DNA from 2 places in the Variovorax sp. LjRoot130 genome. Region 1 is predicted to be linked to the other one. Evidence: riboswitches for the same ligand, from Rfam matches in the RefSeq annotation. Region 1 holds a riboswitch; the other holds the start of a gene.
What was found. Region 1 has a riboswitch for S-adenosylhomocysteine ahead of metH (methionine synthase). Riboswitches for the same ligand answer to the same signal wherever they lie in the genome.
Positions count from the first base shown of each region.

Region 2: linked by a shared signal. The riboswitch ahead of ahcY (adenosylhomocysteinase) and the one ahead of metH (methionine synthase) in region 1 are both predicted to bind S-adenosylhomocysteine.

Region 1 covers NZ_CAXURM020000001.1:285,242-295,909, reverse strand. Annotated here, with positions in the region: gene ACSQ86_RS01520 (L,D-transpeptidase family protein) at 1-384, opposite strand, end outside; gene ACSQ86_RS01515 (GtrA family protein) at 618-1,016, opposite strand; gene ACSQ86_RS01510 (glycosyltransferase family 2 protein) at 1,013-1,966, opposite strand; gene ACSQ86_RS01505 (ArnT family glycosyltransferase) at 2,019-3,806, opposite strand; gene metH (methionine synthase) at 3,806-6,565, opposite strand; S-adenosyl-L-homocysteine riboswitch at 6,587-6,666, opposite strand; gene ACSQ86_RS01495 (PACE efflux transporter) at 6,677-7,114, opposite strand; gene ACSQ86_RS01490 (LysR family transcriptional regulator) at 7,215-8,105, shown strand; gene ACSQ86_RS01485 (IS1380 family transposase) at 8,278-9,588, opposite strand; gene ACSQ86_RS01480 (SH3 domain-containing protein) at 9,687-10,556, opposite strand.
Region 2 covers NZ_CAXURM020000001.1:950,627-961,294, forward strand. Annotated here, with positions in the region: gene uvrA (excinuclease ABC subunit UvrA) at 1-533, shown strand, start outside; gene ACSQ86_RS04750 (histone deacetylase family protein) at 533-1,579, shown strand; gene ACSQ86_RS04755 (tripartite tricarboxylate transporter substrate binding protein) at 1,684-2,640, shown strand; gene trxC (thioredoxin TrxC) at 2,648-3,085, shown strand; gene ACSQ86_RS04765 (HAD-IIB family hydrolase) at 3,092-3,880, opposite strand; gene ACSQ86_RS04770 (peptide chain release factor 3) at 3,880-5,508, opposite strand; gene ACSQ86_RS04775 (hypothetical protein) at 5,578-6,195, opposite strand; S-adenosyl-L-homocysteine riboswitch at 6,296-6,363, shown strand; gene ahcY (adenosylhomocysteinase) at 6,428-7,855, shown strand; gene ACSQ86_RS04785 (TlyA family RNA methyltransferase) at 7,865-8,662, shown strand; gene metF (methylenetetrahydrofolate reductase [NAD(P)H]) at 8,640-9,473, shown strand; gene ACSQ86_RS04795 (septal ring lytic transglycosylase RlpA family protein) at 9,470-10,147, shown strand; gene ACSQ86_RS04800 (23S rRNA (adenine(2030)-N(6))-methyltransferase RlmJ) at 10,168-10,668, opposite strand, start outside.

The sequences.
Region 1 (10,668 bases):
GGCGAACAAAGGCGCGGTGTCGTTTCTGAGGGCCGTCCAGGTGGCGGCGTCCACCTTGCCGGTAGGGGCGATGCCGCTCGCCGTCTGGTACGCGGCCACCACACGCCGCATGTTTGCACCAAAGCCGCCGTCGATCTCGCCGGGCGAGAACCATGCGCGGTCAAGCAGGATCTGGGCACGAACCACCGCGGCGCCTCTGGCGCCCTGGGAAAGCATCGGCGTCTCAGTCGCCGCATTGAGCCGGTCCAATGCCCTGGGTTTCTTCGCATCGGAGGGGGCGGTCTTGGCTGCGGCCGATGTCTTGGCAGCGCAGGCCGCCCACGATGCACCGGATGCAGCGAGCGCCCCAGCAATCAGCAGGAACTTGCGGCGGGAAAAGGTCATCGAGCGATGCCTGCGCGAGCGGATGGAAGTAGCAGCGTATCCGCACCGCAGGCAGTCACTGTCGGCGTGCGCCCCGTAAGGGCGCGGTCCACAATCCAGGACGAAATATGGGAGGACGGCGTCTCCTGAAAACTCAGAGGCGATCCGGCCCAGCCCGGCAAGTCACGCGTGGCGCTACTCGGCCGCGCGATGCCGTGCTACTCGTTGTGACCGTGATCAGGCGACAGCAGCCCTCACCGCTCGCGCCTCGACTTGAATATCAGGTGCCGCGCGGAAAGAAAGTTGAGCACCATCCCCGTCAGGCTGCCAAGCGCCACGCCGGCCGCCGGCGCCCATGGGCCGCTCAGCGTGTGCAGCACCAGCACATAGACGCCGTAGTTGACGAAGGCGCCGCCCAGCATGGTCAGCAGGTAGCCGAGGTATTCGCGCGCCAGCGATACCTCCGAATGCCGCGCGCTGAAGGCGTAGCGCCGGTTCAGCGCCCAGGTCGCCGTCGCGGCTGCGACGAAGGACAGCACCCGTGCCAGATACCAGCCGAGCACGGGGGCCGCGAGATACAGCACGCCGACATCGACGCCCAGGCCCGCCACGCCGGCGGCCGCGAAGAACAGGAACTCGCGGCCCGCCCTCATGGCCGGCCGCGATGGCGCACACCCGGGATGGAGAGATAGCGCAGCCGCTTGGCCTCCTGCCGCCCGATGGTCACGGTGTGCAGCACGATGCCGCAGACGAAGGCCAGCATCGCGGCCAGCATGGTGCCGGTCAGCAGCACGGCCGTCGGCAGGCGCGGTACCAGGCCCGTGTCGATGTAGGTGAGGGCCAGCGGCACGGCCGCCACGAGCGAGGCCAGCGCCAGCACGGTCGCGATGCCCGAGAAGAAGAGCAGCGGCCGCTCGCTCACGAACAGCTTGCAGATGGTCTTGAGGATGCGCCAGCCGTCGCGGTAGGTCGAGAGCTTGCTGTGCGAGCCCTCCGGGCGCGAGCGGTAGCGCACCGGCAGTTCGGCGAAGGGCATGCGCAATTCCAGCGCATGGACCGTGAGCTCGGTCTCGATCTCGAAGCCCTCCGAGACGGCCGGGAAGGACTTGGCGTAGCGCCGCGAGAACACGCGCAGGCCCGAGAGCATGTCGGTGAGATGGCCGCCGAAGAGCCCCGCCACCGCGCCGGTCAGAAGGCGGTTGCCGAAGCGGTGCCCCGTTCGGTAGGTGTGGGCGTCGTGGCCGTCGTCGACGCGCGAGCCGACCACCATGTCGAGGTTGCCTTCGACCAGCGTGTCGATCAGGCGGCGCAGCTCGCCGAGGTCGTAGGTTGCATCGCCGTCGACCATCACGTAGATGTCGGCCTCGACGTCGGCGAACATGCGCCGCGCCACATTGCCCTTGCCGCGCAGCGCCACGTGCGTCACGCGCGCACCGGCGGCGCGGGCGACGGCCGCGGTGTCGTCGGTCGAGGCGTTGTCGAACACATGGACTTCGGCCTCGGGCAGGGCCACGCGGAACTCGTCCACCACCTGCGCGATGGCCAGTGCCTCGTTGAAGCACGGGATCACGGCGGCTATACGCAGTGCGGGCAGTGCGGGCAGTGCGGGCAGTGCGGGCAGTGCGGGCAGTGCGGGCAGCGGGGCTGGGCGCGGATCAGGGTGCTCGGTCATTCTTGTATTGCAGGATGCGATAGGCCTTGGCGCCGTCTTTCTCGTACATCAGGGCGAAATGATCGTCGAATCCAGGCTTGGTCGTGATCTGCGGCACCATCGTGTAGGGCATGACGATGGCCTCGAAGCCCAGTGCCGCGAGCTTGCGCGCCATCTCGGCCGGGGGAAGAGGAAGAAAGTCCGTGTAGCGCCACGGTCCCAGCGCGTCGCCCCAGATCGGGTTGGGCCCGTAGTAGATCGCCTCGCTCAGCGCGATCTGGTAGACGCGGCCGGTGGCGTGCTCGCGCAGGTAGTTCATGACGGCATAGCCGGGCACGTTGGCCCGCAGGAAGGCCTCCCGCGTCTCGGGCGTCGGCGACACCTTGGTGAGCGCGCGCGCGGTATGCCGGACCGACACCGCCGCGAGCGCTGCCAGAAAGACAACGACGAAGAGACTGCCCGCGCGCGCCGGCCAGCCCACGCGGCCGGCTACCGGCAGCAGCCAGCGCAGCCCCGCCACGATCCAGCCGAGCAGCACCTGCCAGCCCAGCACCGCAATCAGCGCGATCAGCGGGAACGAAGCCGTCAAGTAGCGCGGGTAGCGCGAGGTCAGCGTCCACACGAGCACCGAGTAGGCGCAGAAGATGATCGCGGCGTGCACGGCCGGCGAGCGCCGCCAGGCCTTGCTGAGAGGCGCGAGCACCACGGGCCAGATCAGGAGGCTGGGAAAGGCGGCATGGATGCGCACGTCGTCGAGCTGGTTCTTGTAGTCGGCCAGGTTCCAGTTGCTGAAGCCGAACAGCTTCGCGCCGATGGGATTGAAGGGATCGCCCGTCATCACGGCATTGCGCGCGTACCAGTAGATGCAGGGAACGAGAAAGCACAGCAGCGCGACGGCCCAGACGCCCGGGCGCCGTTCGCGGCGGATCACGAACCAGGCCACCAGCGGCAGGAAGGTCAGCGCCTGGTACTTGGAGCCCGCCGCGAGGCCGAGGAAAAAAGCCGCCAGTGCCAGCCAGCGCGGGCCCTGCTCCGGTGGCGATTCGCGCCACCACCACAAGGCCGTGCAGGCCGCCAGCACGAACAGCGCGACGCCCGTGTCGATCAAGGCGTTCGAATAGTCGCCCATGCCGAGCCAGATGGCGGCGCCCGCGCAGCCCAGCACGCGGTTCAGGTGCAGCACGCCCAGGCGGTAGACCATCCACACCGACAGCCAGCCGGCCAGCGCGTTCAGGAAATGCGCCAACACGTCGTCGCCGACCAAGAGCGCGGCGGCATAGAGCAGGTTGTAGTTGTACGGAAACCAGGGATAGCGCAGCCACTCATGGATGCCGAGAGAGCCGCTTTGCGCCACCTCGCGCGCATACGGCAGGTGGTACATCAACTCGTCGAAGGCGGCCGGCGGCGCCAGCGGCGCCAGCAGCGTCGGCAGCGCGACCAGCGCCAGCGCGACCAGGCCCGCCTTGTCGACCCATGACAGGGGCAGCCCCGGGTCGAAGGCGCGCACCTCCCGCCTCCATGCCGGAAACTGCACGCACGCCACCGCAAAGCCGATCGCGGCCAGCAGCAGCACGCCGGCGATGTCGAACGCGCCCGCGATGCCGAGCAGCTGGAACGCGCAGATGAAGACCCCGACGCCGAGCGCGGTGGCCATCGCGGTCTCGAGCCAGACGTCGTGGCGCACCGGCGAACCCATGCGCGACTGCACCACCCGCCCGAAGCCCCAGCAGCCGGCAACGAAGATCGCCAGCGCCGCATAGTGCGCGGCAGCAAACATCAGTTTCTGAAGCATCAGAGATTGGGGGCCAGCAGCCGCTCGAGATCCGCTTCGCTCTGCTTGCGTCGCGCTGCCTGATCCTGCAACTGGTCGTGCCCGATCTTGCCGACGTTGAAGTAGGTCGCCTCAGGATGGCTCAGGTAGAAGCCGCTGACACTGGCGGCGGGCATCATGGCGAGGCTCTCCGTCAGGGTCATCCCAATGTCCGCGCAGTTCAGGAGGTCGAACATCGGCCGCTTCACGCTGTGGTCGGGGCATGCCGGATAGCCCGGCGCGGGGCGGATGCCGCGGTACTTCTCGCCGATCATGTCCTCGTTGCTCAAGCCCTCGTCGGGCGCATAGCCCCAGAGATCGGTGCGCACGCGGTGATGCAGCGCCTCGGCGAAGGCCTCGGCCAGCCGGTCGGCCAGCGCCTTGAGCATGATGGCCGAGTAGTCGTCGAGGTCGTCGACGAAGTACTTCTCCTTCTTCTCGACGCCGAGCCCGCCGGTGACGGCGAACATGCCGACGTAGTCCTTCAGGCCGCTCTCGCGCGGCGCGACAAAGTCGGCCAGGCAGCGGCTCGGGCGCATGACGCCTTCGATGGCCTGCTTCTCGGTCTGCTGGCGCAACCCGTACCAGGTGAGCGCGGCTTCGGTGCGCGATTCGTCGGTATAGAGCACGATGTCGTCGTCGTTCTCGGTGTTGGCGGGCCAGAAGCCGATCACGCCGCTGGCGCTGAGCCAGCGCCCTTCGATCAGCCGCTTGAGCATGCGCTGGCCGTCGGCATACACGCGCACGGCCTCGGTGCCGACCACCTCGTCCTTGAGGATCGCCGGGAACGGGCCCGCGAGGTCCCAGGTCTGGAAGAAGGGCCCCCAGTCGATGTACTTCGCGAGCTCGGTCAGGTCGAAGTTCTTGAACACGCGCCGGCCGATGAACTTCGGCACCGGCGGCAGGTAATTCGACCAGGCTATCGGCGTCTTGTTGGCGCGCGCCTTCGCGAGCGGCCACAGCGGCGTCTGCTTCTTGTTGGCGTGCTGGTGGCGGACCTTGTCGTAGTCGGCGTTGATCTCGTCGATATAGGCCGCCGCCTGGTCGGACAGCAGCGACTGCGCCACGCTCACGCTGCGCGAGGCGTCGGGCACGTAGACCACCGGCCCTTCGTAGTGCGGCGCGATCTTCACCGCCGTGTGCACGCGGCTGGTGGTGGCGCCGCCGATCAGAAGCGGGATCTTCTTGATGCGGAAATGCTCGTCCTTCTGCATCTCGCCGGCGACGTATTGCATCTCCTCGAGGCTGGGCGTGATCAGGCCCGACAGGCCCACGATGTCCGCGCCCTCGACCTTGGCGCGCGCCAGGATCTCGTGGCACGGGACCATCACGCCCATGTTCACCACCTCGAAGTTGTTGCACTGGAGCACGACGGTCACGATGTTCTTGCCGATGTCGTGCACGTCGCCCTTGACGGTGGCGATGATGATCTTGCCCTTGGTGCGCACGTCGCGGCCCGCGGCTTCGTCCTGGCGCTTCTCTTCCTCGATGTAGGGAATGAGGTGGGCCACGGCCGACTTCATCACGCGCGCCGACTTCACCACCTGCGGCAGGAACATCTTGCCCTGGCCGAACAGGTCGCCGACGATGTTCATGCCGTCCATCAGCGGGCCTTCGATCACGTGCAGCGGCCGGCCGCCCTTGGCCAGGATCTGCTGGTAGGCCTCTTCGGTGTCCTCGACGATGAAGTCGGTGATGCCGTGCACCATCGCATGCGAGAGCCGCTGGTTCACGTGCACCGGGTGCTCGGGCGTGCCGCGCCACTCGAGCTTCTTGCTCTCGTCCTTGGCGCCGCTCTTGGCGGTTTCGGCCACTTCGACCAGGCGCTCGCCGGCGTCGGGGCGGCGGTTCAGCACCACGTCTTCCACGCGCTCGCGCAGCTCGGGTTCGAGGTCGTCGTAGACGCCCACCATGCCGGCGTTGACGATGCCCATGTCCATGCCCGCCTTGATCGCGTGGTAGAGGAACACGGTGTGGATCGCTTCGCGCACCGGGTCGTTGCCGCGGAAGCTGAAGCTCACGTTCGAGACGCCGCCCGACACCTTGGCGCCCGGCAGGTTTTCCTTGATCCAGCGCGTGGCGTTGATGAAGTCGACCGCGTAGTTGTTGTGCTCCTCGATGCCGGTGGCGATCGCGAAGATGTTGGGGTCGAAGATGATGTCCTCGGGCGGGAAGCCGATCTCGTCGACCAGGATGCGATAGGCGCGCTCGCAGATCTCGATCTTGCGTTCGTAGGTGTCGGCCTGGCCCTGCTCGTCGAAGGCCATCACGACCGCGGCCGCGCCGTAGCGGCGCAGCAGCGTCGCGTGGTGCTTGAACTGGGCCTCGCCCTCCTTCATGCTGATCGAGTTGACGATGCCCTTGCCCTGGATGCAGCGCAGGCCGGCTTCGATCACCTCCCACTTGGAGCTGTCGATCATGATCGGCACGCGCGCGATGTCGGGCTCGCTGGCGATCAGGTTCAGGAAGCGCACCATCGCGGCCTTGCTGTCGAGCATGGCCTCGTCCATGTTGATGTCGATCACCTGCGCGCCGTTCTCGACCTGCTGGCGCGCGACCGCCAGCGCTTCCTCGAACTGGCCGTTCAGGATCATGCGGGCGAAAGCCTTGGAGCCGGTGACGTTGGTGCGCTCGCCGATGTTGACGAAGAGCGTGCCTTGGCCGATCTGCACCGGCTCGAGGCCGGACAGCTTCATCGGAGGAACCGGGAGAACAGGGACGGAAGACGGATCGGAGGACATGGGCTCACCTGCGGAACGTGGGTCAGGCGAGCGTCGTTGCAAGCCCAAGCCTGACGCGGAGGCTTCGGATGGAAGGTACCGCGCTGCAACGCTCCTTGGGAGCCGCGGATTTTACGCCGGCTGGGCCACGCCGGCGGCCGATGCGGGCAGGCCGAACAGCAGGTCGAAGGCCCAGTTGAAGACGAAGGTGTAGACCAGGAAGAACACCACCAGGCCCAGGTCCATCACCAGCGCCTGCCACAGGCTCACCTCCATCCACCAGGCGAAGACCGGCACCAGGAAGGCGACCAGGCCGCCCTCGAAGCCGATCGCGTGGGCGACGCGGCGGCGCAAGCTGCGGCCGCGCACGGCCTGGCGCGACTCCCAGCGCTCGAACAGGGTGTTGAAGGCGAGGTTCCAGAGGATCGCGATGACCGAGGCGATGACGGCCAGCACGCCCGAGTGGCCCATGCCCTGCCCCGACATCAGCGCCAGTCCGGCGCTGGCCGCGACGATGGCGAGACCTTCGTAGAGCGTGATGTAGACGACGCGGCGCTTGAGCCCTTGCATGAAATCTTCCTGTTTGGATTGGCGGTTTGGCCCCTACTTTATGTGCGCTCATCTGATATAAAAAGTCATCTTCTTTCAGAATTATTGAAAGGCCGTTGCCATGAGTTTTTCCAGCGACAACGTGCACGTGTTTCTGGCCGTGCTCGACCACGGCTCCTTCTCGGCCGCCGCGCGGGCGCTCGGCCGCGTGCCCTCGGCGGTGAGCATGGCGATCGCGAACCTCGAGGCCGAGCTGGACCTGCCGCTCTTCGACCGCGGCGGCCGCGAGCCCCAGCCGACGGCCGCGGCGCGTTCGCTGGAGCCGCAGGCGCGGCTGCTCGCCGCGCAGCTCAAGCAGCTGCAGGTGCAGGCGCTGGCGCTGACGCAGGGCCTGGAGAACCGGCTCACGCTCGCGATCGCGCCCGAGCTGCTGGCCGCGCCGTGGAGCGCGCCGCTGGCCGCGCTGGCGCGGGAATACCCGCTGCTGGAAGTCGAGGTGCTGGCGGCGCCGCAAGCCGATGCGCTGGCGCTGCTGCACAGCGGCCGCGCGCAGCTGGCGCTGGTCTTCGAGCGGCCCAGCCTCGACGGCCGCGAGGGCTTTCAGGAAGTGGCCAGCGACACCATGGTGGCCGTGATGGCGCCCGACCATCCGGTGCTGGCCGCGGCCGGCGGCCGGCTGCGCGAGGAGCACCTGACGACCACGCGCCAGATCGTGGTGGCCGGGCGCGATCTCGCGACCAGCGACCCGCGCTTCGTCTTTGCGCGCCATGTCTGGCGCACCGACAACGCCTTGGCCGCGCTGAGCCTGATCACGGCCGGCCTGGGCTGGGGCTGGCTGCCGCGCAATTTCGCGCGGCCGCACGTGGCGGCCGGCGCGCTGGTGGAGATTCCGTTCGAGAACCTGTCGAACGGGCTCGACCTGTGGGTCGACGTGGTGTGGTCGCGCGAGCGCCCGCTGGGCCTGGGCGCGCAGCGCTTCGTCGCGCTGATCGCGCGCAAGAAGAAGCCCTAGCCCGGATATTTCACCAGCAGGCCGATGTGCCGTCGACCGAGCCTGCTGAGGGCCATTGAGCGTGGTCTTGCGTGCAGTGTGAGCTACTGGATGGAGTGGCGGCTGTTTTTGGGCACACGACCCCCTTACCCCCGTTGTTTGTCAGCGTGCCGGGGACAGCACTGGATGGATTTCAGGGGGCGAGGGCCTGCGCTGCGCTCAGGAAGACGCTGCGCAGGGGGTGGTGCGAAGCCAGCAGTACCCGCACACGGCGCGTGTTGCGCACGATGGCCGCGCCGATCTTCAGCAGGCGCACGCGGATCGTGGCCGCGGCGGCGCGTTCCAGCTCGGTGTCCTTGAGAGCGAACTCGCGCAGCCGTTGCATCAGCGTGTAGGCCAATGCGGCCAGCAGCAAGCGCAGCTGGTTGGCCGCGAAGCGGTGGCAACTTGCCCGCGTGCCAAACAGATCGAGCTGAGCCTCCTTGATGCGGTTCTCGGCCTCGCCGCGGGCGCAGTACAGCCGCTCATACAGCTGTATGGCATCGCCCTGAAGATCGGTCACCACGAAGCGCGGGTTGTTGCCCTGGCTGCCGTGCTCCAGGCGCGTGATCACGCGCCGTTCGATGTCCCAGCTGTCGGCCGCGTAGACGAACTCGTCGATCAACCGCTGCTTGGCGCCGGTGCGCGCGTACTCGTCGGCGAGCATCGCCTCGGCGTACTGCACGGTCGCCTCCAGCCGCGCGTTGCGCGCCAGCCCGATGATGTAGTTCACGCCCGAGCGCTCGCACCAGCGCAGCAATCTCTGGCGACAGAAGCCCGAGTCACCGCGCACGATGATCCGCGCGTCGGGCCACGCCTGGCGCAGCCGCTGCACCAGCAGCTTGATCACCGCCGCGGCGTTCTTGGCGCCATCGATGCGGCTGCGCCGCAAGACGCATGCGAGCATGGCTTGGCCGCAGAACACGTACAGCGGCAGATAGCAGTGGTGGTCGTAGTAGGCATGGAACTCGCAGCGCTCCTGGTCGCCGTGCAAGGGCACATCCGAGGCGTCGATGTCCAGCACCAGTTCTTCGGGCGGGCTCTTGTGGCTGGCGATGAACTGCTCGATGAGCACGCCATGCAGCGCCACTGCCTGCGCTCGCGTGGCCCCGGTCTCCAAGCGGCTGAGCGTGGGCGAACTCGCCAGCGCATCGACCCGGCCCACAGCGGTCTGCATCAGCAGATCGTCTCTCAAGGTGTCGTGGTCGTTGAGGTCTTCGTAGCCGCAGCACAAGCCGTAGATGCGTTGGGCGAGCAGGTCGCGCAGGCTGTGCGTGATGCGTGCCGGATCGCGTGCATCACTGAGCACGGCCGCAGCCGCTCGGCTCAGACCGATACGTTCGTCAACGCGACGCAGCAGCAAGACCCCGCCGTCCGAACCGATGTCCCCGCCCTCGAAGTTGGCCTCGATGACCCGCCGACCCACACGCCCCAAATCAATCGTCCCATCGGTACACTTTGGCATCGGCAGTCCTCGGTTGAAATTGGCGTCAGATACCAATGTCAACGCGCTCCGGCACGAGGCTGCCGACCCTCTACTGGTGAAATTTCCGGGCTAGAGCGCTACAGGCCGCCGCCTGGCCTGCTGTCCCCTGGCGTCGTGCCGGGCGGCGCGCGGTTGATCCGGTCCAGTTGCCTTTGCCGCGCCTCGGCGCCGGGCAGGGCAGCCGGCGGACGAACGCCCGGCTGGCCCGGATTCATGGCCGGCGGACGTCCCGGATGCACGTCCGGCGGACGTCCCGGATGCACGTCCGGTGGACGACCCGGATGGACGTCCGGCGGTCGGCCCGGATGCACGTTCGGCGGGCCGGCGTGCTCCGGCGGTCGGAAACCGCGGTCGGGACGCGGCGGCCGGACACCGTGATCCGGCGGTGGCTGCTGCCCTGGCGAAGGCCGCCAGCCCGGCTGCGGCTGCGGACGGAAGCCCGGTCCCGGATGCGCGTAGCCGGGGTCGCGCCACGGATTGGGCCGCCAGTCCGGCCGCGGCGCCGGCACCGGGCGCCAGCCGGCGACGGGCGGCGGCGGATGGTGGTCGCCCCACCAGCGCCGCTCGCCGTACCAGGGGCGGTCGCGGTAGTGGTTGCTCCAGTAGTTGCCGATCGTGAAGCCGACGATCGGCACGCCGATGATGGCGCCGTAGGTGGCCAAGGGCACGCGCCGGTCATCATCGTAGGCGTAGTCGATGTTGGCGGCATAGACCCAGCCGCGCAGCCCGTCGGGCAGCACCACGTCGCACCATGCATAGCCGCTGGTGCAGCCGAGCACCTCGAAGGGCTGGCCATGGCCGAGTCGCGCCACCAGCGGGTAGTCGCCCGAGGGGCCGGCACGCAGATTGACCGTGCCGCGGGCGAAGGCCTCCTGCGCCGCCGCGGCGACCGGCAGAACCAGGGCGATGGTGCCGATGCCGATCCATCGCTGGACGAGCTTGTTCATGGAATGTTCCTTTGCGCTCAGGCTACGCGCGCTCGACATGTTGTCAATCAGCCACGGCCTACCCTCAGCAACGGCCAGCCGCGCAAAGACGTGCACCGCCAGGGTGCTTCTT
Region 2 (10,668 bases), 670 kb from region 1:
TGCCCAACATCAGCCATCCGCTGCAGCTGCTCAAGGACGTGGGGCTCGGCTACCTCACGCTGGGCCAGCCTTCGCCGACGCTTTCCGGCGGCGAGGCCCAGCGCATCAAGCTCGTGACGGAGCTCAGCAAGGTGCGCGACGATGTCACGCGCCGCGGCAACAAGGCGCCGCACACGCTCTACGTGCTCGACGAGCCGACCGTCGGCCTGCACATGGCCGATGTCGAGAAGCTGATCCACGTGCTGCATCGGCTGGTGAACGGTGGCCACAGCGTGGTGGTGATCGAGCACGACCTCGACGTGATCGCCGAGGCCGACTGGCTGATCGACCTCGGCCCCGAAGGCGGCAACGGCGGCGGGCGCGTGGTCGCCGCGGCGCCGCCCGAGGAGGTGGTGAAGCTGCGTACGCACACCGGCGTGGCGCTGGCGCCGGTGCTGGCGCGCGGGGCCGGCGGGCATGAAGTGCTGAAGCTGCCTGTGCCACCTGTGCCGGTGCAGCCGGCCGTGCCGGTCCGGGCGCGCAAGGAAGCCTGATGCTCACCGTCTACAACGACCAGCACGTGCTGCACCACGGCAAGGTGGAGATGTTCCGCGGTGAGCTGGTGCCTTGCTTCGAGGTGCCGGCGCGTGCGGACTACGTGCTGCGGGAACTGAAGGAGCGTGGGCTCGGCCCGATCGAAGGCCCTGCCGAATTCGATGACGCGGCCATCGCGCGCGTCCATGCGCCTCGCTATCTCGAATTCCTTGCAGGCGCCTGGGACGAATGGGTCGCGCTAGATCCTGCCAATGCGGCCCGCGATGCGCTGCCGTCGTACTGGCCGATCCGTACCTTTCGCTCCGACGTGCTGCCGGCGAGCTTCCCGGCGCGCCTGGGCTTGTTCTCGTACGACTCGGGCTCGCCGCTCACTGCAGGCACCTGGACGGCGGCGCGGGCCGGTGCCGGCTGTGCGCTCTCCGCCGCGGCGCATGTGCTGCGCGGCGAGCGCGCCGCCTTCGCGCTCACGCGTCCGCCGGGCCATCACGCGGGCGCCGACTTCTTCGGCGGCTACTGCTTCCTCAACAACGCGGCGATCGCGGCGCAGGCGCTGCGCGACGCCGGCGTCGAACGGGTCGCGGTGCTGGACATCGACTACCACCACGGCAACGGCACGCAAGCCATCTTCTACGAGCGCGCCGACGTGCAGTTCACCAGCATCCACGGCGACCCGCACACCGAGTACCCCTACTACCTGGGCTATGCCGACGAAGAGGGCGTGGGCGCGGGGCTGGGTTTCAACCGCAACCTGCCGCTTGCGCGCGGCACCGGCTTCGCGCGCTGGCGCGAGGCGCTGCAGAGCGCGCTGCGCGGCATCGTGGACTTCCGGGCGGGCGCGCTGGTCGTGTCGCTCGGGCTCGATACCTTCGAGGGCGATCCGATCGCCGGCTTCAAGCTCGCCACGCCCGACTACCTGCGCATCGGCGAAGACTTGGCGCACGCCGGCCTGCCGACCGTGTTCGTGTTCGAGGGCGGCTATGCGGTCGCCGAGGTCGGTACCAACGCGGTCAATGTGCTCGACGGCTTCATGCAGCGCGCCGGCTGAACGGCGGCGCTGACGCCTGCGCGACGCGCCCCGGGGTGAAACCCGATTGCCCTCGCGAGGCGCGCGCTGCCAAATGGCTGCCCCTGCAATCCGGAGCCCGCCTCATGTTTCGTCGTTCTCTCTTGTGCCTCGCCCTGCTCGGCTTCGCGGCCACCGCCGCCCATGCGCAGGCCTTCCCGAGCAGGCCCATCAAGCTGGTGATTGCCTTCCCCGCGGGCGGCCCGACCGACATCACGATGCGGCAGCTGGCTGAGAACGCCTCGAAGATCATCGGCCAGCAGGTCGTGGTCGAGAACAAGCCCGGCGCCGGCGGCACGCTGCCCGCGCAGGCGCTGCAGACCTCGCCTGCCGACGGCTACACCATCGCCCAGATCCCGCTCGGCGTGTTCCGCCTGCCCTACACGACCAAGATCAACTGGGACCCGGTCAAGGACATCAGCTACGTCATCAACGTCACCGGCTACGCCTTCGGCATCGTCGTACCGGCCGACAGTCCGTTCAAGACATGGAAGGACTTCGTCGCCTATGCCAAGGCCAATCCCGGCAGGCTGACCTATGGCTCGACCGGCAACCTGACCAGCCCCCACCTCACGACCGAGCTGATCGCGCAGAAGGCCGGCATCGAGCTGCAGCACGTGCCCTACAAGGGCAGCGCCGACCTGATGCTCGCCGTGCTCAGCGGCCAGCTGATGGCTGCGGCCGACAGCACCGGCTTCGCGCCGCAGGTGGAGGCAGGCAAACTGCGCGTGCTCAACACCTGGGGCGAAAAGCGACTGGCCAAGTTCCCCGATGCGCCGACGCTGAAGGAGCTGGGCCTGGACATCGTGCAGAACTCGCCCTTCGGCATCGGTGCGCCCAAGAGTACGCCGCCCGAGGTGGTGAAGAAGCTGCACGACGCCTTCAAGCAGGCGATGGAAGAGCCCAGCTACGTCGCATCGCTGGGCCGCTACGACATGCTGCCCATCTACATGAGCTCGGCCGACTACACGAAGTTCGCCCAGACCACCTTCACGCGCGAGAAGGCGCTGATCGAGAAGCTGGGGCTCGCCAAGCCGCAGTGAGCGCCCCGTGACCGAATCGCTGCACGTCGTCTGCCCGCATTGCCACACGACCAACCGCGTGCGCAGTGCGCAGCTGGGGAGCGCGCCCGACTGCGGCAACTGCCACCGGCCGCTGTTCGTTGGCCACTCCACGGCGTTGGACGAAGCCGCCTTCGACCGCCATCTCGGCCGCAACGAGATCCCGGTGCTGGTCGATTTCTGGGCGCCGTGGTGCGGCCCCTGCATCCAGATGGCACCCGCCTTCGAGCAGGCCGCCGCCCGGCTCGAGCCGCAGTTCCGCCTGGCCAAGGTCGACACCGAAGCTGTGCCGGCGCTGGGCGCGCGCTTCGGCATCCGCAGCATTCCCACCTTGGCGCTGTTCAGCGGCGGGCGCGAGATTGCGCGGCAGGCGGGCGCGATGGGTAGCGCCGACATCGTCCGTTGGGCGCAGGCGCAGCGTCGCTAGGCCGCTTCAGCGGCTGTCGAGCAGCGCGGCCGCCACTTGCGCGAAACCGGCGCCGCGCTCGCCGGCGCTGATGTAGCGCGGCAGCGTCGTCAGCTGCGGCTCGAAGCGGCGGATGTTGGCCACGCCCACGCTGTGCGGGAAGCGCTCGAACATCAGCACGTCGTTGGTCGAGTCGCCCACGTAGACCCAGCGATCGAGCTCGGCCCCCAGGTCGCGGCCGAAGAGCTCGCGCACGATCCAGCAGGCGCCGACCCACTTGTTGTGGTCGCCGAACCAGCCGTTGATGTGGATCGAGCTCACCGTCGCGTTCATGCCTTCGGCGCGCATGATCTGCACTGCCTGCGCGATCTGCGCTTCGCCCAGGTGCGCGAATTCGCTGTGGTCGATTGCGATGTCGGTCTCGCGGCCCGGCGAGTCGGTGGCGCGCCTGGCGCCCGACACTTCGCGCTCGACGCGCGCCAGGGCCTGCTGCATGCGTGCGAAGTTGGCGCTGCGCGTCGCGGCATCCTGGCGGTAGCGTTTGTCGAGCGCACCCGACGGTGAAGCCGCGAGCGCCACCGCGCCGTTCTCTGCAACGATCGCATCGACCGGCCAGACCGGCGCGAAGGGCTCGCTCCAGCCCACGGAACGGCCGGTGATCGCGATCACCGGCAGGCCAGCCGCCTTCAGGTCGTGCAGCGCCTGCAGCGCATCGGACGTGATGGCGCCCTCGGTGGTCAGCGTGTCGTCGATGTCGGTAAGGACGCCTGCGATTTGCTGGCGATCTTCAGTGGGCCATGCGCTCAGTGGGAGCATCAACCGGCCGTTTGAAGTGCAAGCCCCGCATGCTCGCGCAGCGGATGGAAATGGATCTTCGGGAAGCGCTCCTGCGCCAGCCGCACGTCGTAGGGTGAGGTGCAGAGGTAAGCCAGCGTGTTCGCTGCGTCGAGTGCCATGCGCGCCGGGTAGGCGTCGGTGAAGGCTCGCAGCTCGGCCGGCGTGTCGGCCGTGATCCAGCGCGCGCCGGTGTATTGGCAGCCTTCCAGCCGCACGTCGGCGTCGTATTCGGTCTTCAGGCGATGCTGCACCACTTCGAACTGCAGCTGCCCCACGGCGCCCAGCAGCATCGGCCCGCCGACCTCGGGGCGGAACACCTGGATCGCGCCTTCCTCGCCGAGCTGGGCCAGGCCCTGCTGCAGCTGCTTGGTGCGCAGCGGGTTCTTGAGAATCACGGTCATGAAGAGCTCGGGCGCGAAGAAGGGCAGGCCGGTGAACTGCAGCGAGGCGCCGTCGGTGATGGTGTCGCCCAACTGCACGCCCCCGTGGGTGGTGAAGCCGACGATGTCGCCCGCATAGGCCTCTTCCACCGCCTCGCGGCGCTGGCTCATGAAGGTCACGACGCTGGTGGGGCGCAGCTCCTTCGCGGTGCGCTGCACCTTGAGCTTCATGCCCGGCGTGTACTTGCCCGAGGCCATGCGCACGAAGGCGATGCGGTCGCGGTGATTGGCGTCCATGTTGGCCTGCACCTTGAAAACGACGCCGGCGAAGTCCTTATCTTCTGGCTGGATCTCCTTGACCACCGGCTGCCGGTTGACCAGCGTGGTGCTGGTGCGCGGCTGCGGCGGCGGCGCGAGGTCGACCAGCGCGTCGAGCACTTCCATCACGCCGAAGTTGTTGACGCCGGAGCCGAAGAACACCGGCGTCTGCTTGCCGGCGAGGAAGGCCACGCGGTCCCAGGTGGGCGAGGCGCCGGTGGCGAGCTCCATGCTCTCCATGGCGGTGTCGAACTCGTGACCGAAGCGCTTCTGCAGCGCTTCGCGCTCGGCCAGCGGCATGGCTTCGAAGTCCTGCGGCAGCCGCTCGCTGCCCGACTCGAACACCGTCATCGCCTGCGTGCGCAGGTTCACGATGCCGCCGAAGCTCTTGCCCTGGCCCACCGGCCAGGTCATCGGCACGCAGGGCATGCCGAGTTCGCGCTCGATCTCGTCGAGCAGCTCCAGCGGCTCGCGCACCTCGCGGTCCATCTTGTTGACGAAGGTGATGATGGGCGTGTCGCGCTGGCGGCAGACCTCGATCAGGCGGCGCGTCTGCGCTTCGACGCCGTTGGCCGCGTCGATCACCATCAGGGCCGAGTCGACCGCGGTCAGCACGCGGTAGGTGTCTTCGGAGAAGTCCTTGTGGCCCGGCGTATCGAGCAGGTTGATCACGTGCTCGCGGTAGAGCATCTGCATCACCGAGCTGGCCACCGAGATGCCGCGCTGCTTCTCGATCTCCATCCAGTCGGAGGTGGCGTGGCGCGAGGCCTTGCGCGCCTTCACCGAACCGGCGATCTGGATCGCGCCGGAGAACAGCAGCAGCTTCTCGGTCAGCGTGGTCTTGCCGGCGTCGGGGTGGGAAATGATCGCGAAGGTGCGGCGGCGGCGGGTTTCGGAGGCGAAGGTCATGGGGGTGAACGCGGAGCGCGCTCACGGGCGCGGGCTGCTGGCGGCAAAGCCCGCAATTTTAACGAGCCGTCACATCGGCGGCGTGAAGCCATTGCGCCCGACCAGCATGCGCAGCGCGGTGGGCTTGCCTTCCTTCACCTGCGCGGTGATCACCACCTTGGCGCCCGGCACCACCAGGGCCGCCTGGTCCGCATTGCCCGGCTTGAAGGTCACGACCGGCGTGCCGCGCGGCACGATGACGGTCTGCTCGCCGTCCTTGTACTTGAGCAGCAGCTTGTGGCCGCCCGGCGCTGAGGACGGCGCCGCTTCGAGCTGCGCCACGGTGGCGTTGGTCATCGTGCTCTGGGGCATCAGGTCCCAGGGGCGAAAGCCTTCGCCGGTCCCGCGCGCGGCCTCCGGAAACACAAGCACTTCCACGGCGCGCTGCGTGCCGTCGGGTTGCGGCACGGCGCCGGCGCCGACGAAGCTGCCCGGCTTGATGTCGGCCAGCGTGAGCGGAATGACTTCTGAGACGTTCATGTCGGCAGGGCGCACCATCGTGACGGTTTCGCCGCTGCGGTCCTTCACGGTCAGCGAATTCGCATCGGCACGCGCGATGACGCCGCGCACGCGCACGGTTTCCTGCGCCGCCGCCGCGGCGGACAAGGCAATCACGAACGATGCAGCAAAGAGCTTGACTTTGAACATGATGGTGGGGCCGCGAGGGCGGCGGTTGGGGGGCGTTGCAGTCTAGGCCGATCCGCAAATCGCCGCTGGCGACGGAAAAGCGGCACGCGCTAAAATGCCGCTTCCGAGGAGCGTTGCAGCGCCGCCAGGCGTGAGGCTCGGACCCCTTCGCAACCACGCTCACCCGCTGTTCTCGCGGTGAGTCTCGTCCCCCGAACACAGCGGCATCATTCAAACTTGTTTTGGAGTCCACATGAGCGCCGTTCTCAAGTCCACCGCCGACCAGGCCATCGCCGATATCTCCCTTGCCGCCTGGGGCCGCAAGGAAATCCGCATCGCGGAAACCGAAATGCCCGGCCTGATGGCCATCCGCGAAGAATTCGCCAAGAGCCAGCCCCTGAAGGGCGCACGCATCACCGGCTCACTGCACATGACGATCCAGACCGCAGTGCTGATCGAAACCCTGCAGGCGCTGGGCGCCACCGTGCGCTGGGCCTCGTGCAACATCTTCTCGACGCAAGACCATGCCGCCGCCGCCATCGCGGCCACCAACACGCCGGTGTTCGCGATCAAGGGCGAGTCGCTCGAAGATTACTGGGACTACACCCACCGCATCTTCGACTTCGGTCCCAAGGGCTCGGCCGGCGAAGGCCCGAACATGATTCTTGACGACGGCGGCGACGCCACGCTCTTGATGCACCTGGGCCAGAAGGCCGAGAAGGACCAGAGCGTGCTGGCCAACCCGACCAGCGACGAGGAGCGCATCCTCTACGCGGCGATCAAGGCCAAGCTGGCCGTCGACGCGACCTGGTACACGCGCAAGTCGGCCGAGATCATCGGCGTAACCGAAGAGACCACCACCGGCGTGCACCGCCTGAACGAGATGAGCGCCAAGGGCACGCTGCTGTTCCGCGCCATCAACGTGAACGACTCGGTGACCAAGAGCAAGTTCGACAACCTCTACGGCTGCCGCGAATCGCTGGTGGACGGCATCAAGCGCGCCACCGACGTGATGATCGCCGGCAAGGTCGCCTGCGTGGCCGGCTACGGCGACGTGGGCAAGGGCTCGGCCCAGGCCCTGCGCGCGCTGAGCGCCCAGGTTTGGGTGACCGAGATCGACCCGATCAACGCGCTGCAGGCCGCGATGGAAGGCTACAAGGTCGTCACCATGGAGTACGCCGCCGACAAGGCCGACATCTTCGTGACCACCACCGGCAACCGCGACGTGATCCGCCACGAGCACATGGCCGCGATGAAGGACCAGGCGATCGTCTGCAACATCGGCCACTTCGACAACGAGATCGCCGTCGCCTCGCTCGAGAAGTACGAGTGGGAAGAGATCAAGCCGCAGGTCGACCACATCACCTTCCCGGACGGCAAGAAGATCATTCTGCTGGCCAAGGGCCGCCTCGTGAACCTGGGCTGCGGCACGGGCCATCCGAGCTTCGTGATGTCCTCGTCCTTCGCCAACCAGACCATCGCCCAGATCGAGCTCTTCACCAAGCCCGATGCCTACCAGGCCGGCAAGGTCTACGTGCTGCCCAAGCACCTCGACGAGAAGGTGGCGCGCCTGCACCTGAAGAAGGTCGGCGCGATGCTGACCGAGCTGACCGACGAACAGGCCGCCTACATCGGCGTGAACAAGAACGGCCCTTACAAGCCGGACACCTACCGCTATTGAGCGGAGCGCGTGCGCGCCGATCAGTTGCTCGTCGAACGCGGCCTGGCCGCCTCGCGCTCGCAGGCCGTGCGGCTGATCGCGGGCGGCCTGCGCTGGCGCGACGGCACGACCTGGCGCGTGGTCGGCAAGAACCGCGACGAGGTGCCGGAGACGGCCGAACTCGAGCTCGTCGATGCGGCCGAGGCGCGCTACGTCTCGCGCGGCGGGCTCAAGCTCGAGGGCGCGCTCGCTGCGAGCGGCATCGACGTGCAGGGCAAGCGCTGCCTCGACGTCGGCCAGTCGACCGGCGGCTTCACCGACTGCCTGCTGCAGCGCGGCGCCGCGCATGTGGTGGGTGTGGACGTGGGCCATGGCCAGCTGCATGCACGGATACGCGAGGATGCGCGCGTGACCGCCGTCGAAGGCGTCAATGCGCGCACGCTCGACGCGTCCGCCTGGGCCGATGCTTCGCCCGACTACACGCATTTCGATCTGATCGTCGGCGATCTCTCGTTCATCTCGCTCACGCTGGTGCTGCCCGCGCTGATACCGCTTCTCACACCGGCCGGTGAACTTCTGATGCTGGTCAAGCCTCAATTCGAGTTGCAGCCGGGACAGGTCGGCAAGGGCGGCATCGTGCGCGATGCGGCGCTTTTTGCAGTGGTCGAACAGCGCCTGCGCACGGCGTGCGCGGAGCTCGGCCTGCGCGTTGCAGCGTGGTTCGACAGCCCGATCACTGGCGGCGACGGCAACCGCGAATTCTTCATCCATGCCGTTCGTGCGAACGGCGAACCAGGAGCCGGCCGTGCGCCTTCCGTTGAGCTTTGAATTCTTTCCGCCGAAGACGCCCGAAGGCGCGGCCAAGCTGCGCACCGTGCGCCAGCAGCTCTACGTGCGGCAGCCCGAGTTCTGCTCGGTGACCTACGGCGCCGGCGGCTCGACGCACGAGGGCACCTTCGGCACGGTGCGCGAGATCCTCGGCGAAGGTGTCGATGCCGCCTGCCATTTCTCCTGCATCGGCGCCACCCGCAGCACGGTGCGCGAGCAGCTGGCGGAGCTCAAGGCCATGGGCGTCAAGCGCCTGGTCGCGCTGCGCGGCGACCTGCCGAGCGGCTACGGCATGGGCGGCGAGTTCCACTATGCGAGCGATCTCGTCGCCTTCATCCGCGAAGAGACCGGCCGCGATTTCCATATCGAGGTCGCCTGCTATCCCGAAGTGCATCCGCAGGCACGCTCGCCCGAAGCGGACCTGCAGGCCTTCGCGGCCAAGATGCATGCGGGCGCTGACTCGGCGATCACGCAGTACTTCTTCAGCCCCGAGGCCTACTTCCGCTTCGTCGACGAGGCACGCAAGCTGGGGCTCGCGGCGCCGATCGTGCCAGGCATCATGCCGATCACGAGCTCGACCCAGCTGATGCGCTTCTCGGATGCCTGCGGCGCCGAGATCCCGCGCTGGATCCGGCTGCGGCTGCAGGGCTTCGGCGACGACATGGCCTCGATCAAGGCCTTCGGTCTCGACGTGGTGACCGAGCTCTGCGCGCGCCTCGCCAGCGGCGGCGCGCCGGCGATGCACTTCTACACGATGAACCAGTCGGTGGCGACGCTCGCGTTGCTGGAGCGGCTGGGCTGGGACGAATGAGGTCGCGCCGCCTCGCCGGACGGCTGGCGCTCGTCGCCGCCGCCGTCTGGCTGGCGGGTTGCACCACGCCGCGCTCGTCCTCGCCCGGCGAGGGCGCGCAGGGATTGCGGCCGCTGGCGCGGCAGCCCGCGCTGCCGCCCGGCGCGCCGCCGCGTTCGCAGGTGCCTTCGGCGCGCTATGACCTCGCGGGGCCGGGTGCCGACGAATTGCCGGACGACGGCGCACCGGGCGACGCGGGCCCGCGCGAAATCTTCGAGCGCGGCGGCGCTTCCTGGTACGGCATCCAGTTCCACCAGCGCAAGACCGCGAACGGCGAGCGCTTCGACATGACGGAGCTGACGGCCGCGCACAAGACGCTGCCCTTCAACACCCGCGTCTGCGTGCGCAGCCTGGTGAACGGGCGCGAGGTGCTGGTCCGCATCAACGACCGCGGGCCGTATGCCTCGGGCCGCATCATCGACCTGAGCCGTGCCGCGGCCGAATCGATCGGCATGCTGGGGATGGGCATCAAGCAGGTTGCGTTGTCGATCATGGACAAGAACGGCGCGCGCTGTGCCGGCGCGGTGGTCGAGGCGAATGGGGCAGCGGACGTGGCGCCGGCTGCCGAAGCGCCTGCCAAGAAGCCTCCTGCGGCCAGACGAAGCCGCGAAGTGCCGCCGCGCCAGCGGCGCTGAAGCGCGCCGCGGCGGCCGGCTCAGCCGCCACTCTCGAGCGAGGAGGCGGCGTGGCGATCCTGGCCGAGGCGCTGCGCCATCTGCGGCAGCGCGGGCTCGAGCAGCGCCTTCAGCGTGTAGGGCGGATTGATCAGGAACATGCCGCTCGCGGGCAGGCCCGGCCGGTGCGTGGCACCCGACGCGTCGGTGACGATCTTGCTCGACTTGACCGTCAGCGTCGCATGCAGCCAGGACTTGCCGGCCTTGGTGGCCAGCGTCTTGAGCCGGCGCGGCAGGTCGTGCGCCTCGGGCCGCGGAATGATCGGATACCACACGGCATAGGTGCCGGTCGCGAAGCGCTTGAGCGCCGCGGTCACGAAATCGAGCACGCGCGCATAGTCGCTCTTGATCTCGTAGCTCGGGTCGCACAGCACCAGCGCGCGGCGCGAGGGCGGCGGCAGGAACTTGGTCGCGCTGCCGAAACCGTCGTCGCGCAGCACCGCGATCTGGCGCCCGGCCTCGAGCTGCGCGATGTTGGCGTC